2 regions of the Paenibacillus nanchangensis genome follow, and region 2 is predicted to be linked to the other one. Evidence: predicted binding sites of a transcription regulator. Region 2 holds the regulator's gene; the other holds the start of a gene.

Region 1 (3,415 bases), on a different contig from region 2:
AGCGCCGCCTTTCAGGTGAAGCTCGGCTTTTTCTTTAGTTGTGAAGAAGCCTGTGCACTCCAGAACGATGTCAACGCCGAGGTCGCCCCAAGGCAGCTCTTCAGGGTTACGGTTAGCCATAACCTTTACTTCTTTGCCGTTTACTTTGAAGAAGCCGTCGTGAACTTCCACATCGCCATCGAATCTTCCTTGCGTTGTATCATATTTCAACAGATGAGCCAGCATTTTGGCATCGGTCAGGTCATTGATCGCTACTACTTCGATACCTTCGACGTTTTGAATACGGCGGAAAGCAAGGCGTCCGATACGTCCAAAACCGTTAATACCTACTTTTACTGTCATTGAAAAGTTCCTCCTAAATTTCATTTTATTTATTCAAGACAGGCCGTGAAGCCCGTCAAGACAACGAATTAAGTATGATGCAGGTGCCGCTTAACTAAACAGTATAACTTGAGTAAGGGCTATAAGGCGATTTGTGCTTCCTCGTCGATTCGTTTGCCGATTTCCACGGCAGCCGCTTCGTCCGTTACAAGAATATTCTCCTGCCCGAACCGCAGCATTGCATGAATCGCTTTGGCCTTGCGTTTGCCGCCCGCGATGCCGATTACGACTTCCGTCCGGAGAATATCCTCCAGCCGCAGCCCCATGGTGAGCATCGTATGGACTACTTGACCCTGCTCGTCAAAATAATACCCGAACGATTCGGCCAGCGCCCCTTCGCCTTGAATCTCGGCAACCGTGGCCGCATCCAGCTTCCGGCGGCGCGTCATCTCGATGGCGTCTCCGATGCCATGGACGATGATCCGCGAAGAACGGATAATCTGGACAACTTCCTGAATGTTGGGGTCCTGTGCAAGCGACTGGTACGCGTCCTCGCCAAGCAGGTCGGGAACGTGCAACAGCCGGTAATTCGCGCCTACCCGCTTCGCCATGGTGGACGCGATCGTGTTGGCCTGGATTTCAACGCTTTCTCCGAGGCCTCCGCGCGCCGGTACAAACCAGGCGTTGTTGTAGGACACGGACAGCGGCGCCGACAGCTGGTCGGCCATCTCCGCCAAGGTAGTGCCGCCGGTAACAGCGACCGTATCGTCCGAACGCAGTACGCTGAGCAGTGCTCTGGCGCCCGCGCGTCCAAGCTCGCGTTTGGCGAACGGGGACGATTCACAATCGCCGGGTACAATGATTACCTTCTGCAGACCGTAAGTCACCCGAATCTTCTCCTCCAGGTCGTCCAGACCGAAAAGGCTTTTCGCGACGGGTTCGAGCATATCCAATAGTCTGCGTCCCGCGTCACTGATTCTCATGCCGACGTTCTCGATCTCGATCAGCCCCTGCGATTTCAAAAGATCGGTTTCGGCGCGCAGCACCCGCTCGGTCATATCCAGCGATGCGGCGAGCGTCCTGCGTCCGATAATGTCGGACAGCATGATCTGGTGAAGTATCGTGTACCGTCTCTTTAGGGTTTCCATGAGATCAGGCAGAAGCTGCTTTTGTATTTCCAATAAATTGCGCATGCTTTCACTCCTGCAACTTCGTCTTTCTCTACTCCTTCTCCATGGTCTTAAAACGTCCCGGGTTAACTTTTTAAGTCCCACTCATATTCTAACCAAATTCCTCCTTGGATGCAAGTCTCCGAAAGTAGAATTGACATCCGCCTACCTTCTTATGCACTTCAGGGTCTTTGCAGTGCTTTAACCTCTATCCCGGAGGCGCATTAAATAGGTGGGATCCATTGGCGTCCCGCTCTCCTATTAACCATAGAAAATGACACAGCCCTTCGCTGCGCCCGCAGCTTACCGGCAATATTGAAATGATGCTTGCTTTTCCGGCAAACGTGCGTTATAATAACTTTTGTTGCGCCCGTGGTCCAATGGATATGACGCAGGCCTCCGAAGCCTGAGATCGAGGTTCAATTCCTCGCGGGCGCGCCATATTTTGTAACTAAGGCTTGTTTTTTACAGCCTCTATAGTATTGTTTAACCAAAGTGCCGGTGATCGGCTCTTTTTTTTGCGATAAGTTTGACTTTCTTTGACTTTTTGTTTGATATTGTTTATCATGTGGTTAATACGGTAACAGTATTGAAGTACCAAGCGACAGCACCCTATATTTAAGGAGGTTTTCCACGTGAGTTACATTCCAATGGTCGTCGAACAGAGCAACCGTGGTGAGCGTGCATACGACATCTACTCCCGGCTGCTGAAAGACCGCATCATTTTCCTCGGAACGGAGGTTAATGACGTGGTAGCCAATTCCATCATTGCCCAAATGCTGTTCCTGACCGCCGAGGATCCGGAAAAGGACATTCATCTCTATATAAACAGCCCTGGCGGCTCGATTACTGCAGGCATGGCCATTTTCGACACCATGCAGTACATCAAGCCGGATGTCAGCACCATCTGTGTCGGTCTGGCCGCATCGATGGGCGCGTTCCTGCTGAACGCAGGCGCCAAAGGCAAACGCTACGCGCTGCCGAACAGTGAAATCATGATTCACCAGCCGCTGGGCGGCGCTCAGGGACAAGCGACGGACATCGAGATCCGCGCCCGCCGGATCCTGAAGCTGCGCGACAAGCTGAACCGCATCCTGGCTGAACGGACTGGACAGCCGCTGGAACGGATCGAGAAAGACACCGACCGCGACTACTTCATGAGCGCTGCCGATGCAGCCGAATATGGCATCATCGACCGCGTGATCGAAAAGACGCTGCCGAGCGGCGTGTAAGTCCTGCGCCAAGCACAAATTAATCCAAATACAGACAGATACCCCTCACGGGCACATCCACATGTGGTGCCCAGTGAAGGGGTATCTTTTTTTTGATGTCAAGTTTGGGGATTACGATCTAGAGCAAAGAGTGGCTTTCCTAAAAAACGAAATTTAAAACCTCTGTTTTATTAGGTGTTCGCAAAACAAAAAAAGATGACACCTGTGTAAACAGGTATCATCTCCTGGATGGCGTCCCCCATCCCAAAACTCCGTACCCAAGCGCGTCCAGCCGGTCTGCGATCACCCGGTACCCTTCACGGTTTGGGTGTACTCCGTCCAAGGACAACAGCCTCCGTCCGTAACGGGCGAATGGGTCATAAATGTCCGCAAAGCTGAAGATCCCGTTCGACAGTCCTGCGGCATAACGGTTGTAACGCCGCACCCAGACCGCCGCTTCCTCCCACTGCGGGTAAGGGTTATACAGTCCGACCATACGGATAATATAGGGTTCCCCCGTCTGTGCCTTCAGCCTGTACAGATCGTTCAGAACACTAGCGCAGTTCCGCTTGCACGCCTCCAGCGTCCGCTCCATTTCTCTCGCAGCAGCTCTTCTGCGGGCCGCACGGATCAAATCGTTCCCGCCGATGCTGACCGTAATCAGCTGCGCTCCCCGCAGCGAACGCCGAAACAGGGGATCGCGCGATACTTTGT
Region 2 (3,415 bases):
CTGGAACAGATTGCCGACCGCTTCGCTGCCCTCGCCGTAGATGCCGCGCACGGTCAAGCCTACCTGGTTGACTGCGGACAAAATCCGGTTGATCTGCTGGCTCATCACCAGCGCCGGCAAATGCATCATGACCGAAGCACGCAGCCCCGTGCCAACGTTGGTCGGACAGCTGGTCAAATACCCGCGTTTGTCATCAAAAGCAAAGTTCACAGAAGCCTCAAACAAGTCGTCAATCGACGTTGCGCGCTCCCAGGCCTCCCGGACCTGAAATCCGGGGAATAAGCATTGAATCCGCAAATGGTCCTCTTCGTTGATCATAATGCTGACGGATTCGTCATCATTCAGCAGCACCGCACCGCCTCTCGACTCGTTCACCAAGCTCGGGCTGATTAAATGCTTCTCCACCAGCACTTTCTTGTCGATCTCTTCGAGTTCTTCCATCTTAAGCAGTTGGAAGGTGCCGAATCCGGACGCTTCGCCGCTGTCCATGACGGGCGACAGCTGGTTCAGCACTTCCTCCGCCTGTCCGGCCGTAGCCAGCAGAGGAAAAGGGAGGTGCTGCAAATTGCGGGCGATCCGCACACGGCTGCTGATTACAATCTCGGAGTGGCTGCCGCCGCTGCGCATCCAGTCGCTGAGCGCATGTTCGGTAAACCGGAGATTAGGCATCGCGTATTCCCCCTATATATCAAAGACTTTACTCTTGTGCCATTTCTTTTTCAAGTCGGCGAATCTGGTCGCGCAGCTCTGCGGCCCGTTCGAATTCTTCCTGGGAAATGCTGCTCTGCAGCTCGCGTTTCAGCTCCGTAATCTTGCGCTGGACCTGAATGTGCGCGCCGGCGCGTTTCGGGATTTTGCCGACATGGTTTGTGCTGCCGTGCACCCGTTTAAACAACGGATCCAGACCGCTGTCAAAATACTTATAGCAGGAGCTGCAGCCGAAGCGGCCGAGCTTGCTGAACTGGGAATAGGTCATCCCGCATTCTTCGCAGCGCACGGACTGTGCGGTTTTGACCGCCGCCTTGTTCGCGCCTGTCTTATCCAAATCTAAAAGTCCCGATAACAGGCTGTGGATGGAAAAACCGCCGGCCGTTCCGGGAATCAGTTCGCCCTTCTCCCGGGCGCAGCTCTCGCAAATATGGAACTCTGTCTTCTCTCCGTTCACGATTTTGGTGAAATGGAGTGTCGCCGGTTTTGATCCACATTCTTGACACAGCATGGTGATTCCTCCCCCAACTTATTTGCCCAGTATTGAAACCAGCATCGCCTTCATCAGCTTGGCGCGGATTTCGTCCCTGTAAGGCAGTTTAACCGCAAGGCATTCGCGGGATACCGCCGCCCGCATAAGACAGGCCTCACGCTTGGTAAGAAAGCGGGCCTCCTCAAGCTGGTATATCAATCCCTCGGCCGCCGTCTGATCAATTCCGGAGCCAATCGTCTGGTTCAGATGCGTATGCAGAGCCATGTGCTGCGGCAGCTCGATCCGCTGTATCCGGATATACCCGCCGCCCCCGCGTTTGCTCTCCACCAGATACCCCTTCTCCAGAGTGAACCGTGTGCTGATCACATAATTGATCTGCGAAGGAACGCAGGAGAACTGATCGGCAAGCTCGTTACGCTGAATTTCCACGGTGCCTTCGGGACTTTCATGCAAAATATTCTTCAGATATTGTTCGATAATATCAGAGATATTACGCATCACTCATCCTCCACTGTCTGAAGCTTGCATTCTCGGCTCCGGTCGCCTGACGACGCGCTTTTAAAGGAACCTTAACCAAACCTTCTGAAACCGAATCCCCGGTGCAGCAGTATCCTCAAGAACCCTGACTTTCTTGCACAGTACTTGTGAAAAAGTCCTTATGGAACCGCCCCGGCAGTTTACGTTGTACTGCTGTCAGTATCGGCCTTCTTCCCGCCAATCATGCGGGCTGCCTGCAAGCTTCGCTGACTTTGACTTTCTTTGACTTTGATTATATTATAACACATTCTTCCGGAAAGCCAAGGGGCCCGGAAATATTTTTTGCGTAGGCTCCAGCTAGGGCAGAAAAAAGAGCCCTCCAACAGGTGGAAGGGCCTAATCAACGTATATCCATATCTATGCATCCTAAACATTTTAAAAGAAATCAAACAACGCGGTAGCCGCCTGCGGTACACGCCGTTCCATACGTTCAGCCGCCGCCGCGTCACCAGTGAGAATCCCAAAACGATAAAGTTCAGCGGGACGTCTGTATCCAAGCAGCATGGCCGTCATCGCCCCAATATCGCATGAGAGCTTAGGCGTTTCCCCGCCGGACTCGAGACGTGTCCAAACGGAGCGGCCTTCTTCGTCGACCCGGCACTCCCAGGTTCCGTTGTTCCAAGGCGCATGGCGGTCCGCCAACCCAATGGTCCACCGCTCGGCCGAGACGGAAGCAGCAAATCTCAACCGCTGCGCAAAAGATTGAATGTTCACAATCCGGGCCATGAAATAGGGATGGGTCTCCTGCTTAACCCCTCTCGGGTCCGGAAGAAGATGCGGCAAAATATCATTGGCGGGAACAAACGTGATGGATACCGCATCAATCATGGAATCGTGATTCGCCACGAATGTCCACAATGCCCGTCTAGCCTGTTCAGTCCGGTACACCAGCTCATTAATCGCAAACTCTCTTTTTTCCACCTTGTACAGCATATAGCCTTCTGGTTCGCCGGACTCCGCAAAAAAGACCACATTATGTTCATCCGCTTCAAGAACGGATTGGGTCCACCACTCTTTGTCCCGTCTAAGCGTACCATTATAGGCAGCCGCATATTCCTGGTACAGCCGGTCCAGCAGTTCTACGTCCTCCACATCCCGTACAATTCGGCCCGGGACGGTTTCTTTGACTGGAAGTTTATCCACAGGAACGTGGTATTTCTTCTGATCGCAGTACACCTCCCAGCCGAATTTCCGGTAAAACGGCACGTAAAAGGGATGCAGACAAGAAACGGTGACGCCTTCCCGGTTCATATGCTCCAGCGCATGGGTCAGAAGCCGGGCTACCAGACCTTGACGCCGATTTTCGGGCCACGTGGACACCCCGGCAATTCCGCCCATCCGTACCGGCTCGCCCTGTACATAAATTTCTAGGGGGAGTAACGTAAATTTGGCCTCCAGCTGATTACCTTCAAATGCACCCCAGATTCGTTCCGGGCGAAAACGCTGTTTGGCTGACTCCCTTGCTTCTCCGGACACCTTATATTGAAACGCATATTCCGACAACGTTAGACTTGCCTCGAACTCTTCCTGCCTTAACTGCCTGATCTCCATCCCAGCGTCCTCTCCCTGCTACTTAGCTTTGTAGTCCGGCTGTCGGCCGGACTCTTATCTCGAGTGTGCCAGAGAAGCCAGATCGTGTCAATTTTCCGAAACTTATCCACAAGCAGTCAAACACAT

Evidence for each region. The regulator CtsR, encoded in region 2, represses protease genes until heat stress. The targets are predictions, from matches to a motif close to ATGGTCAATAAAGGTCAAACA.
Region 1: clpP (ATP-dependent Clp endopeptidase proteolytic subunit ClpP) is a predicted target of CtsR. The motif match lies at 2,017-2,037, and genes of this name have one in related genera.

The regions. Positions count from the first base shown of each region.
Region 1 covers NZ_JBHOFD010000006.1:33,208-36,622, reverse strand. The annotation lists gene gap (type I glyceraldehyde-3-phosphate dehydrogenase) at 1-342, opposite strand, end outside; gene ACE6ED_RS05970 (sugar-binding transcriptional regulator) at 462-1,514, opposite strand; tRNA gene ACE6ED_RS05965 (tRNA-Arg) at 1,857-1,931, shown strand; gene clpP (ATP-dependent Clp endopeptidase proteolytic subunit ClpP) at 2,126-2,722, shown strand; gene ACE6ED_RS05955 (SGNH/GDSL hydrolase family protein) at 2,940-3,415, opposite strand, start outside.
Region 2 covers NZ_JBHOFD010000036.1:300-3,714, reverse strand. The annotation lists gene ACE6ED_RS23710 (protein arginine kinase) at 1-669, opposite strand, end outside; gene ACE6ED_RS23705 (UvrB/UvrC motif-containing protein) at 698-1,219, opposite strand; gene ACE6ED_RS23700 (CtsR family transcriptional regulator) at 1,238-1,699, opposite strand; gene ACE6ED_RS23695 (GNAT family N-acetyltransferase) at 2,114-3,289, opposite strand.